2 regions of the Neobacillus oceani genome follow, and region 1 is predicted to be linked to the other one. Evidence: a T-box and tRNA genes for the amino acid it is inferred to sense, from the RefSeq annotation. Region 1 holds a T-box; the other holds one or more tRNA genes.

Evidence for each region. A T-box is a leader RNA that pairs with one kind of tRNA and senses whether it is charged. The one in region 1 lies ahead of proS (proline--tRNA ligase), so its partner is inferred to be a tRNA-Pro.
Region 2: it has a tRNA-Pro gene. The T-box ahead of proS (proline--tRNA ligase) is inferred to sense a tRNA for this amino acid. The anticodon was not compared.

Annotation. Positions count from the first base shown of each region.
Region 1 covers NZ_CP143543.1:2,102,514-2,112,766, forward strand. Annotated here, with positions in the region: gene V1499_RS10470 (M42 family metallopeptidase) at 1-24, opposite strand, end outside; gene V1499_RS10475 (hypothetical protein) at 338-646, shown strand; gene corA (magnesium/cobalt transporter CorA) at 772-1,725, opposite strand; T-box leader at 1,876-2,087, shown strand; gene proS (proline--tRNA ligase) at 2,243-3,673, shown strand; gene V1499_RS10490 (DUF899 family protein) at 3,796-4,698, shown strand; gene V1499_RS10495 (hypothetical protein) at 4,799-5,167, opposite strand; gene V1499_RS10500 (HAD-IA family hydrolase) at 5,264-5,842, shown strand; gene V1499_RS10505 (TIGR04053 family radical SAM/SPASM domain-containing protein) at 5,903-7,030, opposite strand; gene V1499_RS10510 (hypothetical protein) at 7,263-7,721, opposite strand; gene V1499_RS10515 (DUF3243 domain-containing protein) at 7,838-8,170, opposite strand; gene V1499_RS10520 (STAS domain-containing protein) at 8,354-9,181, shown strand; gene V1499_RS10525 (VanW family protein) at 9,378-10,253, opposite strand, start outside.
Region 2 covers NZ_CP143543.1:234,169-244,421, forward strand. Annotated here, with positions in the region: gene V1499_RS01295 (PP2C family serine/threonine-protein phosphatase) at 1-132, shown strand, start outside; gene V1499_RS01300 (Tex family protein) at 316-2,496, shown strand; gene cmpA (cortex morphogenetic protein CmpA) at 2,613-2,726, opposite strand; gene V1499_RS01310 (SprT family protein) at 2,816-3,289, shown strand; tRNA gene V1499_RS01315 (tRNA-Asn) at 3,615-3,689, shown strand; tRNA gene V1499_RS01320 (tRNA-Ser) at 3,694-3,781, shown strand; tRNA gene V1499_RS01325 (tRNA-Glu) at 3,797-3,868, shown strand; tRNA gene V1499_RS01330 (tRNA-Gln) at 3,881-3,955, shown strand; tRNA gene V1499_RS01335 (tRNA-Lys) at 3,965-4,040, shown strand; tRNA gene V1499_RS01340 (tRNA-Leu) at 4,049-4,133, shown strand; tRNA gene V1499_RS01345 (tRNA-Leu) at 4,199-4,284, shown strand; tRNA gene V1499_RS01350 (tRNA-Arg) at 4,334-4,410, shown strand; tRNA gene V1499_RS01355 (tRNA-Pro) at 4,416-4,492, shown strand; tRNA gene V1499_RS01360 (tRNA-Gly) at 4,515-4,588, shown strand; rRNA gene V1499_RS01365 (16S ribosomal RNA) at 4,692-6,243, shown strand; rRNA gene V1499_RS01370 (23S ribosomal RNA) at 6,474-9,406, shown strand; rRNA gene rrf (5S ribosomal RNA) at 9,480-9,595, shown strand; tRNA gene V1499_RS01380 (tRNA-Met) at 9,644-9,717, shown strand; tRNA gene V1499_RS01385 (tRNA-Asp) at 9,721-9,797, shown strand.

The DNA of each region.
Region 1 (10,253 bases):
TTCTTCAATTCGCTCCTGTTCCATAAAGTAACGCCTCCATTAATTTATAGTAGTAAGCCGGCTATCGGAAGTGCATTTTAAAATACGAAAGACCTTCCGAATCCATGTACACCTTTTTCAATTATACATCTAGCAGCGTGGCAAAAGGAGACAAATTTTCTCGTTTTTTTTAGCCTTTCTAAGCATATTTTTCTAAGTAGGTGCATAAGTTGGTAGGGTGCGCAGGAAATTTTTTCAATATTTGATTAAATTCCTCTAGAATGGGGTATTACTGTTAGCGAAGATGCCACTGTATTCTGGTGCATTTCCTATTAATATTTGAAACGGGGGGAGACCGGTGACAAGGTATGAAATGCGGCATATGAAGCCTAGGAAAATCAATGTGTACAAAATGGTTCTTTCGTTTGCTGTCTTGCTTGTCTGCATAGGGGTGATGCTTGGGTTCAGCAGGTATGCGCAAAGCACAATCAAAATCGAGGCTCCTATTGTCGACAACGGCAAGAAGGTCATTGTAACCCTGCCGAACGGACATAAAGTGTATACATTCGAGAATTTGATCGTTGAGGAGAATGGGAAGCTGTTATACAGGGGGGAACGGAACACAATTGACCTGACCGGCGGCAATGTGGAGTACAAGGATTGGTAAGAGGTTTTGCTTAGTTGGACTTGGTTTGGCCGCTTTCTCTTTTTTTGTAATTGTTATTATATTCATATTTTAAAAAGGCTGCCCGGTTTAGTGCCGGTGCAGCCTTTCTAATTACCGGAATACCACTATTTAAACCATCCTTTTTTCCAAAAAATCAGGAACATGGCCGCCGCGATAATCCCCATTACGGCTAGTGATGCAAAATAGCCGTACTTCCAGGCCGTTTCCGGCATGTAGTCAAAGTTCATCCCATAAATTCCCGCGATGAACGTGAGCGGCATGAAAATCGTCGTGATGACGGTCAGCACTTTCATGACGCGGTTTGTTTCGCGGGTATTCATGGACAGGACGCTGTCGCGGATGTCCTTCGTCAGTTCGCGGTTGGAATCGATCATATCCGTCAGTTTCAGAAGATGGTCATGGATGTCGGAATAGTACGCATGCCTCGTTTGGAGCTCAGTAAGTTTTTGTGAATTGAGCATCCGGTAAACCAGGTCCCTTGTCGGGGTAACGGTATGCCTGAGCATCAGCAGCCGCTGCCTGATTTCAAAAACCTCTTTCAGCACATCTTCCGTATAGTCACCCGTATAGTTTTCTTCCATTGCATCTAGTTGGTCCTCAATGACATAGAGCGGAGGGAAATAATTGTCGACAATCTGGTCGAGAATATGATACAGGATGAGAGAGGGGTTCCATTCATCCTTGTTTTCGGAAGATGTGGCCCTGTTCCAAATTTCTGTTATTTCCAAAGAAGGCTGCTTATGGTAGGTCACGATGAAGTTTTTTGCAAGGAAAATATCCACCTCTTCTCGCTCAAGCGTTTCCTGATTGATTGAATGGGTAACGAAAAACGTATAGCCATCATAATAATCGAGCTTTGGGCGCTGCAGCTTGTGCAAGCAGTCATCGATTGCAAGAGGGTGGAATTTCAACGGATTAAATAGCAGTTCAGACTCTTCATCGCTTGGGCTGTTAAAGTCAATCCAGTACCATAATGAAGATTCCCCTGCAGCCAATTCTTCCACTGGGATGCTTGTGGAAATTTCGCCGGTATGGCCTATTGAAAGTGTTCGAATCATACGTATCTCCCCGGTGCCTTTTTCTTCATAATATCCGAACTAGGCATGTGGGCAAACATCCAAGAAACGAAAGTCTGCCTTTTTTAGTAAAATTTCCCCGTCCCCTGTTGACATTGTCCGGGCGGATATATATAATTTTCAAAAAATAAACCTGAAACAATGATGGGGACCAGTACAATGGAGATTAGTCCTACCCAGAGAGGAAGCCGGTTGGTGCAAGGCTTCCAGGACGTCCATTCGAACCTGCCCCGGAGTTCTGTATCGGACAATTGCGAAGATACGGCGGAGCGTTCCGTTAAACGTTAAGTGCGTGGGCTTATGCCCGCGAATAAGGGTGGTACCGCCAGGCCATGGTCCCTTTTTTAGGGGATTCATGGCCTTTTTGTATTTTTTCAAGGCCCGTATTATGTGTTTTTTTAAAAAAAAGCTCTATTATAGGCAGTTTTGATTATCACAACGTTGATTGAAGCGGTGGCTCGCGTGATCAACAACCAATATAAAAGAAGAGGGATGACAAATGGAAAAGGAATTTGTAAAAAGTATTACCGCCATGGACAAAGACTTTGCCCAATGGTATACCGACGTCGTAACAAAAGCGGATCTGGTCGATTACTCGTCCGTCAGGGGCTCGATGATCATCCGTCCATATGGGTACGCGCTCTGGGAACATATCCGTGACGCGCTTGATGGCATGATTAAGGAAACGGGGCATGAAAATGTGTATATGCCTTTGTTTATCCCGGAAAGCCTTCTTGAGAAGGAAAAGGACCACATTGCCGGTTTTGCTCCTGAGGTCGCCTGGGTGACCCACGGGGGGTCGGAGGAGTTGGCGGAAAGGCTGTGCGTTCGGCCAACTTCGGAAGTGCTGTTCTGCGAGCATTACAAAAACATCATTCATTCTTACAGGGATTTGCCAAAGCTTTATAACCAGTGGGCGAATGTTGTCCGTTGGGAAAAGACGACCCGGCCGTTCCTGAGGACGCTTGAATTTCTCTGGCAGGAAGGGCATACCGCACATGAGACCGATGAGGACGCCCATGAAGAAACAAAGCGGATGCTCGATGTGTATGCGACCCTTTTGGAAGATTATCTTGCGGTCCCTGTAGTGAAAGGGCAGAAAACGGAAAAAGAAAAATTCGCGGGCGCCAAGTTCACCTATACGGTCGAGAGCCTCATGCATGACGGCAAGGCTCTGCAAGCAGGAACATCCCATCATCTTGGCGACGGTTTTGCGAAAGCATTCGGAATCAATTATCTGGACAGGGAAGGAAAACTCCAGCATGTACATCAGACTTCTTGGGGAATGACCACAAGGGTAATCGGCGCTTTGATTATGGTCCATGGCGATGACCGCGGCCTCGTCATTCCTCCAAAAGTGGCACCGACCCAGGTGATGATTGTGCCAATAGCCCAGCATAAGGAAGGGGTTCTTGATTTCGCATACGGGCTGAAGGAAAGGCTATCAGGCGCGTTCCGAACCGGTATTGACGCCAGCGACAAAAACCCTGGCTGGAAGTTCAACGAATACGAAATGAAGGGAGTCCCTGTAAGGCTTGAGGCAGGTCCACGCGATATTGAAAAAAACCAGGTTGTGCTCGTAAGAAGAGATACTGGGGAAAAATTAATCGTAGCTATTGATGAAGTTGAAGCGAAGCTCGGCGCACTGCTTGACGAAATCCAGCAAAATCTTTTTAGCCGGGCAAAAGAGCTCCTTGAGAAAAAGACTTCTGTCGCTGAAAACATGGAACAGTTCAAGGAAAGGCTTGAAACCAATCCTGGCATGATCAAGGCAATGTGGTGCGGCAAGCGTGAGTGCGAGGACAAAATAAAAGAAGAGACAGGCGCTACCTCCCGCTGCATCCCGTTCGAGCAGGAAAAAATCAGTGATACATGTGTATGCTGCGGCGGCGAAGCTGAATCAATGGTTGTTTGGGCAAAGGCTTACTAATCTTACTTTAGAAGATAAAAAACGACTGCTTTTTGAAAGGGCAGTCGTTTTTGTGATTTTTTAAAGGGAAATCAGCCATTCTTATAGAAATAAATATGAAAATGGTAAGGGGAGCTGAGGGAATGTCAATTACAAATGTTGAGTCTCAAATTGAACAATTGCAAAACGAGATTATTGAAAAAAAGAAACAGTTGAATGAATTGAAAAAATCGGTGCCGGAGAAACTTGTTAAAAACTATACGTTTCAAGTTTCGGATGGGCGCATAACTACTTTATTAGAACTTTTTGGCGACAAAAATGAATTGATTGTCATACATAACATGGGGAAAGGCTGCTCGTATTGTACGATGTGGGCGGACGGTTTGAATGGGGTTTACCACCATTTAATCGCGAAAGCTGGATTTGTTGTTTCATCTCCGGACGCACCTGAAATACAGGAAGATTTCGCGGCAAGCCGAAAATGGCAGTTCCAAATGGTATCAATTAATGGAAGTACATTTGCAGAGGATTTGGGTTTCCAAAAAGGGAAATACTTTTATCCTGGTGTATCAACATTCCGTAAGGACGCAGAAAACAATATTTATTTAATTGCTCAATCACCTTTTGGGCCTGGGGATGATTTTTGTGTGACATGGCCATTGTTCGAGCTGCTCCCATCCGGTACCGAAGGCGTCGTTGCAAAACAAAACCTCAATAACCGCTCAGCTTTCCAATTAACCAATAATATTGCAATCGGCGTACAAGACTACGATCAAGCGGTTACATTCTATGAAACCATTATTGGAATGGAAAAGAAGCAAACTACTACCGGGGAGACATTATTTTCGATTAGTGGTACGAATATCTTCGTAGAAGAAAGCGAGCAGAACAATACCTATTTCGAATTCGCCGTGGATGATTTTGAACCTTCCAAAAAGATTTTAATGGAGAATGGATGTGTCATTACGAAGGAATACTCCGATAAAAGTGTAATGCTTGCCGATCCTTACGGCTTAAAGTTCCATCTCTTTGAAACCAAGAAATAATTAAATCTTTTAATTGAGAACTTCGAAAGGTGAGTAGGCTATTTTTTTAAAAAAAGGATAGATTAAGCGGGCAGTCACCGTCTTAGTCTATCCTCTTTCCTTATTTCGGCTCAGAATCATCGTGGGTGCTGCTTGGATTTTCGGCAATGATCCGTTCGATTTCCTTTGTGTCACCATTGGCATTAATGATTCTGACAAGATCGGTCAAGTTTTCGGCAACTTGCTTATCATCAAGCTTTTGATCGTCATTTTGATTTTGATTTCGTTTCAAGGGTCTTCCTCCTAACATGTGGTTATTGGGATAGTGAGGAGTGAGCCTACTTTCCTGTATCGTTTGATTTCCGGTCGTTTGTTTTGTACCTTTTTCATTCATAACCGGTTTATCTTCTTTCTTTTCATCAGAAGAGCATCCCGCCGTTCCAATCGAGAGGGCAAGCGCCGCAATGCCTGCTGCTGCAAATTTCCTCATATGGAATTCCTCCAATCAGGCAGATTTAGTATTTATATACCCATAATAGGGGTATTTAATTATTCGTGGAGAAGAATATTGGCTAGGAGTGGAGAAATGAAACTATTATGGGATTTTGATGGAACGATATTTAACACCTATCCGTCGTATACAAAACTGTTGATGGAAATACTGGGAGACGGCTATACAGAAGAGGAAGCATTTGCCCAGTTGAAAATATCATTCGGCCATGCGTTTCGTTTTTTTAAAATTACCGAGGAACAGAGCCGAAAAATGCTAGAAAAGGTTAGGGGATTGAAGCCGGAGGAATTCCTCCCGTTCCCGGGCGTCGAGGATATCCTGAGAAGAGCGGATATAAATGTGATCATGACTCATAAGGAAAAAGAGGATGTTGAAAAAGTCCTTGCCCATTACAATTTTGACCGCTATTTTACGGAAGTTGTCGGGATGGAAAATGGGTTCCCTCGAAAGCCGGACCCTGCGGCATATGCTTATTTGCATAAAAAATACGGAATCGACCTTGTCATTGGGGACCGGGCTATCGATTTGGAACCGGCAAGAAGGCTCGGAATCCTTACTGTATCCTTTCAAAACCATGAGTCTGAAGCGGACTTCTACTTGGATGACTACCGTGAATTCGACAAAGTGGTTTTACCGAATATGGAAGCACGATAAGGAAGGGATAAGCAGAGAAGAGGCACCCAGTCTAGAATGGACGCCTCTTTTTTCATGGAATTAAACTGTTTCTTTTTTTCTCATTGCCATTGGGATGTAGACACAATATGGCTCGCTTTCCATGTAATCTCCTGTCACGGCATATGTTCTGGAACGTGAGCCCCCACAAATCTTGTTGTATTCGCACACGCCGCACTTGCCTTTGTATTTATCCGGGCTGCGGAGGTTTTTCAATACTTCTGAATTTCGGTAAATCTCTGCCAACGGTTTTTCGCGAACATTCCCAACTGGGATTGGAAGGAGGCCGCTTGGCAGCACATCGCCAATATGGTCGACGAAGATAAAGCCATTTCCGTCATTCACGCCTTTTGGAGCGCGTTTGAGCCCGTCAATGATGCCTTCCTGGTCCATCGTCATCGTATCTTCATAGCGGATTTCACCGTTGGCAATCTTATGGTCGCGGGCTTTTTCCTGAAGGACGACACGGCGGTAATGCTGGGCCGCGGTTGTTTTAATATCATAAGGAGCGGTCTTACTCAACTGATAAAGCCAGCGGAACACCTTTTCATGCTCTGCAGGGGTAATGCACTTGTCTTCCTGTCCCCGGCCTGTCGGCACAAGCAGGAAAATATACCACATAACAGCTTTCAGTTCGCCTACAAGCTTCGCCATTTCCTCTAGAGAATCATAGTTGTAACGGGATATGACGGTATTGATTTGCAGCGGCATTTCAAGCTCGTTCAGGTACTTGATCTTCTCGAGTGTTAAATCGAATGAACCAGGCGTCCCGCGGAAATGGTCATGGATTTCAGGTGTCGGGCCGTCAAGGCTGAATCCCCAACGCGATAGGCCGACTTCCTTCGCCCTTTGCATCTTTTCCTTTGTCACATTGTCCGTCGCACTTGGCACCATCGACACCCTCATGCCTTTTTTAACAGCATAATCGGCCAGTTCGAATAAATCCTCGCGCATCATGCAGTCTCCGCCTGTAAAAACAAGCATCGGGTTGTTCATGTCATAAATCTGGTCGAGCAGATTTATGCCTTCCTCATGTGTCAGCTCCCGCGGATCCTTTTGAAGCTGTGCATCAGCGCGGCAGTGTACGCACTTAAGCTGGCACGCCCGTGTCACTTCCCATATAACGATAAATGGGTTTTCATTGTAATCGATAACCGGCCCAAGCCCCATATTATGCGGATGCCCGCCGGGGTGTCCCCCAGGATGCCCTCCCGGATGTCCTCCAGGGTGTCCGCCGCGATGCGGATGTCCCATTCCATGTGGATGTCCCATTCCTTGCATTTTCATCACCATGCTTCACGTTAGTATTTGTTCCATGATTCGTCCTATTGGAAAGCAACATAATCATGATGTTCTATAAGTTAATTATAAGAGTGGTCATGGTTGAAAAAACGGCGTATTGTTACGATTTTTCTACATTCCTGTGCCAAATTGGAAAACTAAAGGGGAGGGGATAGTAACTAGTGCGGTTCTCAGTAAAACAAAGGGGTTGGTAAAACTCATCAGGGGTTTGAGCGACACCTTTTCGGGTTTTGGACGAATGTTTGTCGCACATTTCAATTTGAGCGACACCTTTTCGGGTTTTGGACGAATGTTTGTCGCTCATTCCAATTTGAGCGACACCTTTTTGGATTTTGGACGAATGTTTGTCGTTCATTTCAATTTGAGCGACACCTTTTAAGGTTTTGGGCGAATCTTTGTCGCACATTTCAATTTGAGCGACACCTTTTAAGGTTTTGGGCAAATCTTTGTCGTTCATTTTAATTTGAGCGACACCTTTTAAGGTTTTGGGCAAATCTTTGTCGTTCATTTTAATTTGAGCGACACCTTTTCGGGTTTCGCCCAAATCTTTGTCACGCAACAGAAATCTGATCGGCTCGGTTGCCGTTTAACCCTCACCAAACGAATCATATAAATAATTCCCTAAAAACCAAAAACACCGGCTTCGAAATAAGCCGGTGCTGAATGTAATCCTTATTATTCCGCCCACTTCACGAGCATGTGGGCAAGCATATGGCGTTCCTCGTCATTTCCGACTTGCCACAGTTCCATCAGGAGCGCTTCTTCACGGTTCTGCGGTGCGGCGTTTTTGGCAAGGTAATTCGCAACCTTCTGGGCAGCGACCGCCAGTTCTTCCTCATTCATCCCGATTCGCTTGCCTAGTTCAATCCGCTTGCTCAGGTATGATCGAAATTCATTGAAATCCTGGAGTTTGTCATACATTTTGCCTTCGTCAATCCGGTCGATGACATCATCTACTTTCGATGGCTCAAAATCTCCATCCTTATGGACCGCATGATCCTTTTCCATTGTTCATCATCCTCCGTTTCATCAAGTCATTTCTCTGTTACTTTTACCCCTAGCATGAGGCATCAAACATAGGAAATGAACCGTGATTTCAGGAAAATTGTTCAATTGGCAACTCCCCGCTTTGCATTAGGCAAGGAACATGGTATGGTCAATTTAACCAAATTTTTTAGGAGAAAACGCCAAATGGAACTTGATCAATTGAAAAAATTCTTCAGCGAAAAACTCGAGGCCAATATTGACAGGATTACAGAACAACTTTTATCGGAAATGCTATCTTTCTACAACTACCGCTTCCAGGATGAAGAGCAAAAAGAGCAGACGACCGAAAAATTCAGGGAGCTTGTCCAAATTGTCCTGAATAGCCTGAAGAATAAGGATGTAAAGGACCATGCCTTTAAGTGGGGGGAACTGATTGGTGCCAAGTCCGTGGAAAATGGGGGGAATCTTGGCAGGACCATCAAAGGAGTGACGGTTTATAAAAATGTCATTTGGTCCTTTTTGCTTGAAGAGGGAAGGAATATTCAAATAAACAATGTGGAGTTGCTGGATATCATCATGGAAACCGACCATATTTTCAATAACATGGTCCACGGCTTCAGCACCTCGTTTACGAACAATGCCGAAAAACTCCTCCAGGAATCAAGGGAGCTTTATTTGAAAATCTCCGTCCCGATCGTACCGATTTCGCAAAAGCTCGCAGTCTTGCCGCTTATTGGGGAAATAAATGAAATGCGTTCGGAAACATTGATTGTCGATTCCCTTGATACGTGTGTAAAAAAGCGGATTGAAACTCTCGTCATCGACCTTTCCGGAGTCTATGAAGTGGACCTTATCGGTATTGAGGTTCTGTTCAAGCTTATCCGTTCCCTAAACCTCCTTGGCGTCAAGCCCGTCATCACCGGGATGAAAGGGGAGCTTAGCCAGACATTCATCAATCTGGGAATCAATCTGCAGGGAATATCCATCTACAGCAACCTTGAACAGGCATTGAAGGAATTGAAGTTTTTTTAAAAAATGTGTCCGTTAGCACGTTTTTGCAAGGTGAAAATTTAAACCTTTTATAAGAAAAATCCGCTACAGTTCGTTCAGCAGAGGGCAACTTTTTTCCTTTTAAAAAGAATAACCAAGGCATCCGCATCTTCCAATGCGTGGCCTTGGTTTTTTTTATGTCCCTTTATGATCCTAACCGATTTTACCACAAGCGAACTTATCGTCCCGAATTCTTGAACGTCGTTTCCTCGGGCAGGATGGCGGGCGCGCCCGGGATGCTCCGCGGCTTGAACTCAATGTTCGGTGCAGAATACAAGGTAACTGATAATGTGCTCCCATACGCATTGGCCCGGATTAACACTGGCTGGCTGTACGGATTTTTAAAAACAAAATCAGGCCCGTACCAGCTGACTGTCGCATCGCGGCCAGAGGGTACATAGGTTACAGCCTTTGTATGCGAATACCGCTGGAGAATCGACATGCCGGCATTATCCGCCGCGTTGAACAAAGTGGAGGAAACCTGGCAAATTCCTCCGCCAATCCCTTCGGATAATTCTCCGCGGACGATAACAGGGGCTTTCATATACCCACGCTCCGCTGTTCTTTTTCCAATCGCTTTATTAAAGGAAAAAGTTTCACCTGGGAAAACGACTTTGCCGTTCAGCGTTTCAGTGGCAAGCTTGATATTATGAGCGCGTTCTTTATTGCCCCCATTAAAAAAAGTCCTATAGCGGCCGATCAGTCTTGTCCGAATGTGGTCGAGCAGCTCGCTGTCAACATCGGGATAGATCGTTTTGGTCGGTATTTCGGTCCGCAAAGGTTTCCCGGAATAAATAAAGGAATACAAAATCTCCTCCATCTTTTCGCGATCAAGCTTAATGCCGGCCTTTTCGGGAACGATTGTTCCGGATCCATCGATTTTGGCGTTTTCGGGTGGAGCCTCCACTTCTTTTTCTAGGCTGTCCAATAAATTTGAGACTTTGTATGTGTCTGGAAAGGCACTGCCCGGAACTGGGAGAAGGGTAATATCCTCACGGTGAATGACAGTGACGAGTTGTCCGTCAGACTCGATGAATAACGGGTGATGGCTTAC
Region 2 (10,253 bases), 1.9 Mb from region 1:
GGATATGATTTTCACGGAGTGAAAGCCCTCCTGAAGGGCCTCTTCCCTGTCACCATGATCGCCGACGAAATCAAACGCAAATATCCAACGAAATCAGATGACGCGACCTTTATCATCGGGAGCCTGCATTAATGCAGGCTCTTTTGCTTTTTTAAAAAAAGGACAATGCCAAGCGCTTCCGGTGCATTCGCTATACACCCCCTTTTGGCAGTTTTTGTATCCAACATCCACTACTGTGTTTCTTCCAATCCCGATAGTTTGATACAATAGAAAGGAAGCAAGAAAGAGTGGAGGAATGGTTAGGTGAATGAAACCATCACAAAGAACGATGAATTCGCAAAACTGATTGCCAAGGAACAGGGACTGTCCCTTAAGCAGGTCAACAATGTCATGTCGCTCGTCAGCGAAGGAAACACGGTACCTTTCATTGCCCGTTACAGAAAAGAACAGACGGGCGCGCTTGATGAAGTGCAAATCCGCAACATAATGGAAAGATGGCAATACCTGCAAAACCTTGGACAAAGGAAAGAAGAAATCCTACGCTCGATTACGGAGCAGGGAAAATTAACAGATGAATTGGCCAAACAAATAGAAAAAGCTACAAAACTCCAGGAGTTGGAAGATCTGTACAGGCCGTACAAGCAAAAGCGGCGGACAAAGGCGACGGTTGCCAAAGAAAAGGGCCTTGAGCCATTGGCAGACTGGCTGCTAACCCTTACGGCCGGTTCTGTTGAAGTGAAGGCGAAAGAGTTCCTATCAGAGGAAAAGGACGTCCTTTCAGTCGAAGATGCGATTGCCGGCGCAAAGGATATAATAGCCGAGCGCGTGTCGGATGACGCGGAAAGCAGGAAGTGGATCCGGAAGGAAATGTTTAAAACAGGGTCAATCGTCTCGGCAGTCAAGGACGCCGAAAAGGATGAAAAGAAAGTGTTTGAAATGTATTACGACTATGAAGAGCCTGTTAGCAAAATCGTCCCTCACCGAATCCTTGCCCTCAACCGTGGGGAAAAGGATGAAATTCTCCGTGTCGCGGTAAAAGCTGGGACAGATTCAATCATGAACTATTTAACAAAAAAGTGGATTGGAAAAGCACACTCGCCTTCCGCTCCATTCGTGACGGAAGCAATCGAGGATGGCTACAAAAGGCTTATCCAGCCTTCAATTGAGCGGGAAATCCGCAATGAGTTGACTGAAAAGGCAGAGGAGCAAGCCATACACATTTTTGCCGAAAACCTGCGGAAATTACTGCTTCAGCCGCCGCTAAAGGGGAAGGTAGTGCTTGCCGTCGACCCTGCCTTCCGGACGGGCTGCAAGCTTGCCGTTGTAGATGAAACGGGTAAGGTTATGAAAATAGATGTCATCTACCCTCATCCGCCAGTATCAAAACGGCGTGAAGCAAAAGAAAAATTTACTGCCATTTTATCCGACTATAAAGTGGAGATGGTTGCGATTGGGAACGGAACAGCTTCAAGGGAAACAGAGCAGTTTGTTGCTGATATTCTTAAAGAAGTGAACCAGGACACTTATTATTTAATTGTCAATGAGGCGGGAGCAAGCGTCTATTCCGCTTCAGACCTTGCCCGTGAGGAATTCCCGCATTTGCAGGTAGAAGAACGGAGTGCCGTTTCTATTGGAAGGCGCCTTCAGGATCCGCTTGCGGAGCTTGTTAAAATCGATCCGAAATCGGTCGGTGTCGGCCAGTACCAGCATGACGTTTCGCAAAAGAGGCTGTCGGAATCGCTCCATTTTGTCGTCGAAACGGCAGTTAACCAGGTAGGCGTGAACGTAAACACAGCCTCGCCTTCCCTGCTCCAATATGTAGCCGGCCTGACGAAAACTACCGCCGCGAACATAGTCAAGCAGCGTGAAGAAGAAGGAAAATTTGTCAACCGCTCGCAATTGAAGAAAATTCCGCGCTTGGGCGCCAAGACATATGAACAGGCCATCGGCTTCCTTCGCATCCTGGATGGGACAGAACCCCTGGACCGGACTGGCATCCACCCTGAAAATTATAGCGCGGTGAAAAAACTGCTCGCAAGCCTTGGATTAACGACAACGGACCTTGGCAGTGACAGGCTGAAAGAAGCATTGGGACAACTCGATCACGGAAAAGTGGCCGAAGAGCTTGAAATTGGGGAAATCACGTTGAAGGACATTATCGACGCCCTTATCCGGCCCGAACGGGATCCTCGTGATGAACTAGATGCTCCATTGCTTAAAAAAGATGTGTTAAAACTCGAGGACCTCCAACCAGGAATGGAACTTCAGGGGACAGTAAGGAATGTGGTCGATTTCGGTGCCTTTGTAGATATCGGCGTTAAACAGGATGGGCTCGTCCATATCAGCAAGTTAAGGAAGCAATTTGTCAAGCATCCGCTTGATGTCGTTTCTGTCGGGGACGTCGTCACTGTGTGGGTTGATTCAGTCGATAAACAAAAAGGCCGTGTCTCCCTGACGATGATCCAGCCTGAATCGGCGAAAGGGATCAATAACTAATTAGGCGGCTAGGCCAATTAAGGTTTAGCTATGTATGTGTACTACAACGTAAAAATGGCGTGCCTGGGAAATGCGGGCACGTCTTTTTTTGAGGTGGTTTGGAAGATAAACAGGAGTTAGGATGGATACTTCCTTCTATAGAAGAACCAGCATTGGTTAAGGAGTTTAATCTGATAACGATTCTTTTCATAAAATGCCCGCCTCATCCTGTTTTGGAACCATGTTGGCATTCAAGTGCCCTCCCTGCGTACCATAATGTTTTTCTATTCTATGCTATAATAGGTTGTCATGTTCAACGGAAAGAGGTGGCGAATTGCAGATGGACAACCAGGACCTTCAGGGATTGACGGAAAAAATTTCACAGGAGCAATTTGGCCTGCCCTTCCTGCACAAAGCCGTTTTTAATTCCAGGTTGCGCACAACAGGCGGAAGGTACCTTTTGAAAACCCATAACATTGAAATAAATAAACGCTATTTGGAACAGTTGGGCTATGACGAATTGGTCGGAATCATAAAACATGAACTTTGCCACTACCACCTCCATCTGCTTGGTAAGGGATACAAGCATAGGGACGCGGACTTCAGAGCGTTGTTGAAAAAAGTCGGAGCGCCGAGGTTTTGTGGCCAGCTTCCCGAAAGCGGAGTAAAGAAGAAAAGCAAAAAGATCGTGGTCTATGAATGCGCAGCCTGCGGAACTGTCTTCAAAAGAAGGCGAAACATAAATACAGCCAAGTATGTATGCGGAAAATGTAGAGGAGAACTCCGAAAAGTAAAGGAAATGCACGCGCAGTAGAGGGTGGAAGGAAAGCCAAAATTTATATGCCAATCATTCTTGACATTGAGGTGCACCGTCATTATAATGGTAAGAGTCGACGGAAGGAACAACAAACTTTCTGGATGTAAAACCTAGTCTCAGCTTGCTTTGGTTAACTGAGGCGGGGACACAAAATGCTATATAAGCGTATGGGTAATACTATTTATTCCGCAGTAGCTCAGTGGTAGAGACGAGCATCACTTCCCTGAATTAACTGCGAGTTGTACACGCCGAGCCGCTGCTCGCGGATCTTTCTGAGGCGGGGACACAAAATGCTATATAGGCGTATGGATATACTTATTATTCCGCAGTAGCTCAGTGGTAGAGCAATCGGCTGTTAACCGATCGGTCGTAGGTTCGAGTCCTACCTGCGGAGCCATTATGGGGAAGTACTCAAGAGGCTGAAGAGGCGCCCCTGCTAAGGGTGTAGGTCGGGTGACCGGCGCGAGGGTTCAAATCCCTCCTTCTCCGCTCCGTATTTTCAATGGCCCCTTGGTCAAGCGGTTAAGACACCGCCCTTTCACGGCGGTAACACGGGTTCGAATCCCGTAGGGGTCACTTTTATATTTTTGGGCTATAGCCAAGCGGTAAGGCAACGGACTTTGACTCCGTCATTCGTTGGTTCGAATCCAGCTAGCCCAGCCATTTTCTTTTGAGCCATTAGCTCAGTTGGTAGAGCATCTGACTTTTAATCAGAGGGTCGAAGGTTCGAGTCCTTCATGGCTCACCATTTAATATGCGGGTGTGGCGGAATTGGCAGACGCACCAGACTTAGGATCTGGCGCCGCGAGGCGTGGGGGTTCGACTCCCTTCACCCGCACCACAATATACCAGTTGCATTGCTGAAAAATAAGTGGTATGATTAATCTTGTCGCTAATTTAATTTACGCGGTCGTGGCGGAATGGCAGACGCGCTAGGTTGAGGGCCTAGTGGGGGCAACCCCGTGGAGGTTCAAGTCCTCTCGGCCGCACCAATAAAGGTATTGGTGCTTGTGAATTTGATTAAGTCTTTTTCGAAAATGTGCGCCCGTAGCTCAATTGGATAGAGCGTCTGACTACGGATCAGAAGGTTATGGGTTCGACTCCTTTCGGGCGCGCCATACTACGGGAAGTAGCTCAGCTTGGTAGAGCACTTGGTTTGGGACCAAGGGGTCGCAGGTTCGAATCCTGTCTTCCCGACCATTCGGGTTATAAATAAATATATGCGGGTGTAGTTTAATGGTAAAACTCCAGCCTTCCAAGCTGATGTCGTGGGTTCGATTCCCATCACCCGCTCCAAAAATTGTTCCTTGAAAACTAAACAAACAAGCGTCAACAAACAATAATATAGTGATCTTCGGATCACTAGCCAACGTAACTTTATGAGCTAAACTCATACTCTTTTTTGGAGAGTTTGATCCTGGCTCAGGACGAACGCTGGCGGCGTGCCTAATACATGCAAGTCGAGCGGAAGTTTCAAAAGCTTGCTTTTGAAACTTTAGCGGCGGACGGGTGAGTAACACGTGGGCAACCTGCCTGTAAGACTGGGATAACTTCGGGAAACCGGAGCTAATACCGGATAATCCTTTCTGACACATGTCAGGAAGCTGAAAGACGGTTTCGGCTGTCACTTACAGATGGGCCCGCGGCGCATTAGCTAGTTGGTGGGGTAATGGCCCACCAAGGCGACGATGCGTAGCCGACCTGAGAGGGTGATCGGCCACACTGGGACTGAGACACGGCCCAGACTCCTACGGGAGGCAGCAGTAGGGAATCTTCCGCAATGGACGAAAGTCTGACGGAGCAACGCCGCGTGAGCGAAGAAGGCCTTCGGGTCGTAAAGCTCTGTTGTCAGGGAAGAACAAGTACCGGAGTAACTGCCGGTACCTTGACGGTACCTGACCAGAAAGCCACGGCTAACTACGTGCCAGCAGCCGCGGTAATACGTAGGTGGCAAGCGTTGTCCGGAATTATTGGGCGTAAAGCGCGCGCAGGCGGCCTCTTAAGTCTGATGTGAAAGCCCACGGCTCAACCGTGGAGGGTCATTGGAAACTGGGGGGCTTGAGTGCAGAAGAGGAGAGCGGAATTCCACGTGTAGCGGTGAAATGCGTAGAGATGTGGAGGAACACCAGTGGCGAAGGCGGCTCTCTGGTCTGTAACTGACGCTGAGGCGCGAAAGCGTGGGGAGCGAACAGGATTAGATACCCTGGTAGTCCACGCCGTAAACGATGAGTGCTAAGTGTTAGAGGGTTTCCGCCCTTTAGTGCTGCAGCAAACGCATTAAGCACTCCGCCTGGGGAGTACGGCCGCAAGGCTGAAACTCAAAGGAATTGACGGGGGCCCGCACAAGCGGTGGAGCATGTGGTTTAATTCGAAGCAACGCGAAGAACCTTACCAGGTCTTGACATCCTCTGACACTCCTGGAGACAGGACGTTCCCCTTCGGGGGACAGAGTGACAGGTGGTGCATGGTTGTCGTCAGCTCGTGTCGTGAGATGTTGGGTTAAGTCCCGCAACGAGCGCAACCCTTGATCTTAGTTGCCAGCATTCAGTTGGGCACTCTAAGGTGACTGCCGGTGACAAACCGGAGGAAGGTGGGGATGACGTCAAATCATCATGCCCCTTATGACCTGGGCTACACACGTGCTACAATGGATGGTACAAAGGGCAGCGAAGCCGCGAGGTGGAGCCAATCCCATAAAACCATTCTCAGTTCGGATTGCAGGCTGCAACTCGCCTGCATGAAGCCGGAATCGCTAGTAATCGCGGATCAGCATGCCGCGGTGAATACGTTCCCGGGCCTTGTACACACCGCCCGTCACACCACGGGAGTTTGTAACACCCGAAGTCGGTGGGGTAACCGCAAGGAGCCAGCCGCCTAAGGTGGGACAGATGACTGGGGTGAAGTCGTAACAAGGTAGCCGTATCGGAAGGTGCGGCTGGATCACCTCCTTTCTAAGGATATTGCCTTCGGGCAATCGGAATGCGGACCTTTTGGTCCGTAAGTTGACCGCTTGTTTGTTTAGTTTTGAGGGAGCAATCCTTCAAAGTTTTTTTTGACTCTGCCCTTTCGGGCAAAGTTTGTTCCTTGAAAACTGGATAATGTTAAGAAGAAGTAACCAAGAAGAACCGAGTGATCGCCATTTTAGTTTTCTCTCTGGTAAACAGAGTGGAATGACCTTTTAGGTTAAGTTAGAAAGGGCGCACGGTGGATGCCTTGGCACTAGGAGCCGATGAAGGACGGGACTAACACCGATATGCTCCGGGGAGCTGTAAGTGAGCTTTGATCCGGAGATTTCCGAATGGGGAAACCCGCCATCCGTAATGGGGTGGCATCTTTACCTGAATCCATAGGGTATTGAAGGCAGACCCGGGGAACTGAAACATCTAAGTACCCGGAGGAAGAGAAAGCAAACGCGATTCCCCAAGTAGCGGCGAGCGAAACGGGACATAGCCCAAACCGGAAGGCTTGCCTTCCGGGGTTGTAGGACACTCTACATGGAGTTACAAAGGAACGGGGTAGGCGAAGAGGCCTGGAAAGGCCTGCCGGAGAAGGTAAAAGCCCTGTAGCTGAAACTTCGTTCCCTCCTGAGTGGATCCTGAGTACGGCCGGACACGTGAAATCCGGTCGGAATCCGGGAGGACCATCTCCCAAGGCTAAATACTCCCTAGTGACCGATAGTGAACCAGTACCGTGAGGGAAAGGTGAAAAGCACCCCGGAAGGGGAGTGAAAGAGATCCTGAAACCGTGTGCCTACAAGTAGTCAGAGCCCGTTCATGGGTGATGGCGTGCCTTTTGTAGAATGAACCGGCGAGTTACGGTCCCATGCAAGGTTAAGCCGAAGAGGCGGAGCCGCAGCGAAAGCGAGTCTGAATAGGGCGAATGAGTATGTGGCCGTAGACCCGAAACCAGGTGATCTACCCATGTCCAGGTTGAAGTCCAGGTAACACTGGATGGAGGACCGAACCCACGTACGTTGAAAAGTGCGGGGATGAGGTGTGGGTAGCGGTGAAATTCCAATCGAACCTGGAGATAGCTGGTTCTCTCCGAAATAGCTTTAGGGCTAGCCTCACGTAGTAAGAGTCTTGGAGGTAGAGCACTGTTTGGACTAGGGGCCCCCATCGGGTTACCGAATTCAGACAAACTCCGAATGCCAAAGACTTATCCGTGGGAGTCAGACTGCGAGTGATAAGATCCGTAGTCAAGAGGGAAACAGCCCAGACCACCAGCTAAGGTCCCAAAGTATACGTTAAGTGGAAAAGGATGTGGAGTTGCTTAGACAACCAGGATGTTGGCTTAGAAGCAGCCACCATTTAAAGAGTGCGTAATAGCTCACTGGTCGAGTGACTCTGCGCCGAAAATGTACCGGGGCTAAACGTATCACCGAAGCTGTGGATTGACATCTTCGATGTCAGTGGTAGGAGAGCGTTCCAAGGGCGTTGAAGCAGGACCGGAAGGACCTGTGGAGCGTTTGGAAGTGAGAATGCCGGTATGAGTAGCGAAAGATGGGTGAGAATCCCATCCACCGAATGCCTAAGGTTTCCTGAGGAAGGCTCGTCCGCTCAGGGTTAGTCGGGACCTAAGCCGAGGCCGAAAGGCGTAGGCGATGGACAACAGGTTGATATTCCTGTACCACCTCTTCATCGTTTGAGCAATGGGGGGACGCAGGAGGATAGGGTAAGCGCACTGTCGGATATGTGCGTCTAAGCAGTTAGGCTGGAAAGCAGGCAAATCCGCTTTCCGTGACGGCTGAGCTGTGACAGCGAGGGAAATTTAGTACCGAAGTTCCTGATTCCACACTGCCAAGAAAAGCCTCTAGCGAGATGGAAGGTGCCCGTACCGCAAACCGACACAGGTAGGCGAGGAGAGAATCCTAAGGTGAGCGAGAGAACTCTCGTTAAGGAACTCGGCAAAATGACCCCGTAACTTCGGGAGAAGGGGTGCTCTTTAGGGTTCATAGCCCTGAAGAGCCGCAGTGAATAGGCCCAGGCGACTGTTTAGCAAAAACACAGGTCTCTGCGAAGCCGCAAGGCGAAGTATAGGGGCTGACGCCTGCCCGGTGCTGGAAGGTTAAGAGGAGGGGTTAGCGCAAGCGAAGCTCTGAATCGAAGCCCCAGTAAACGGCGGCCGTAACTATAACGGTCCTAAGGTAGCGAAATTCCTTGTCGGGTAAGTTCCGACCCGCACGAAAGGCGTAACGATCTGGGCACTGTCTCAACGAGAGACTCGGTGAAATTATAGTACCTGTGAAGATGCAGGTTACCCGCGACAGGACGGAAAGACCCCGTGGAGCTTTACTGCAGCCTGATATTGAATTTTGGTACAGCTTGTACAGGATAGGTAGGAGCCTGTGAAGCCGGAGCGCCAGCTTCGGTGGAGGCGTCGGTGGGATACTACCCTGGCTGTATTGAAATTCTAACCCGCACCCATGATCTGGGTGGGAGACAGTGTCAGGCGGGCAGTTTGACTGGGGCGGTCGCCTCCCAAAATGTAACGGAGGCGCCCAAAGGTTCCCTCAGAATGGTTGGAAATCATTCGCAGAGTGTAAAGGCACAAGGGAGCTTGACTGCGAGACCTACAAGTCGAGCAGGGACGAAAGTCGGGCTTAGTGATCCGGTGGTTCCGCATGGAAGGGCCATCGCTCAACGGATAAAAGCTACCCCGGGGATAACAGGCTTATCTCCCCCAAGAGTCCACATCGACGGGGAGGTTTGGCACCTCGATGTCGGCTCATCGCATCCTGGGGCTGTAGTCGGTCCCAAGGGTTGGGCTGTTCGCCCATTAAAGCGGTACGCGAGCTGGGTTCAGAACGTCGTGAGACAGTTCGGTCCCTATCCGTCGTGGGCGCAGGAAATTTGAGAGGAGCTGTCCTTAGTACGAGAGGACCGGGATGGACGCACCGCTGGTGTACCAGTTGTCTTGCCAAAGGCATCGCTGGGTAGCTATGTGCGGACGGGATAAGTGCTGAAAGCATCTAAGCATGAAGCCCCCCTCAAGATGAGATTTCCCATTCGTAAGAAGTAAGATCCCTGAAAGATGATCAGGTTGATAGGTCAGAGGTGGAAGCACGGCGACGTGTGGAGCTGACTGATACTAATCGATCGAGGACTTAACCAAATAGATTGCTCGTTCTTCCGAACTTCTTCTGAAAATTATCCAGTTTTGAGGGAATGAACCTCAAACCAAATAGTCTGGCAGTTATGGCGAGAAGGCCACACCCGTTCCCATACCGAACACGGAAGTTAAGCTTCTCAGCGCCGATGGTAGTTGGGGCCTTGCCCCTGTGAGAGTAGGACGCTGCCGGGCTATACCTTATATTTTTGGGTATATAGAAACAAAATATTTTTTTATCGTCGCGGGGTGGAGCAGTTCGGTAGCTCGTCGGGCTCATAACCCGAAGGTCGCAGGTTCAAATCCTGCCCCCGCAATATGGTCCGGTAGTTCAGTTGGTTAGAATGCCTGCCTGTCACGCAGGAGGTCGCGGGTTCGAGTCCCGTCCGGACCGCCATTTTAGTTTCATAGTTTTTTATGAAAAAAACGAAACCAGGTTTCGTCTTTTTTTATGTTCAAAAGATAAAAATGGAGTTGACCACGGTCATTGGCTGTGGTCATTTTAATTTTTCGGAGAGAATAACCCAAGTAAGCATTTTGGATAATTGTCATTATCTATATCTGATAGTGACAATTAAATGGAAAAACACTGGTTAGGATGTCACTCAACCCCCATTTACGTTACATTGAAATGGCAAAACTCGATTAGGATGTCACTCAACCTTCATTTGCGTGACATTGAAAGGGCAAAACTCGGTTAGGATGTCACTCAACCCCCATTTACGTGACATTGAAATGGCAAAACTCGGTTAGGATGTCACTCAACCCCCATTTACGTGACATTGAAATGGCAAAACTCGGTTAGGATGTCACTCAACCTCCCTTTGCGTGACATTGAAAGAGCAAAACCCGG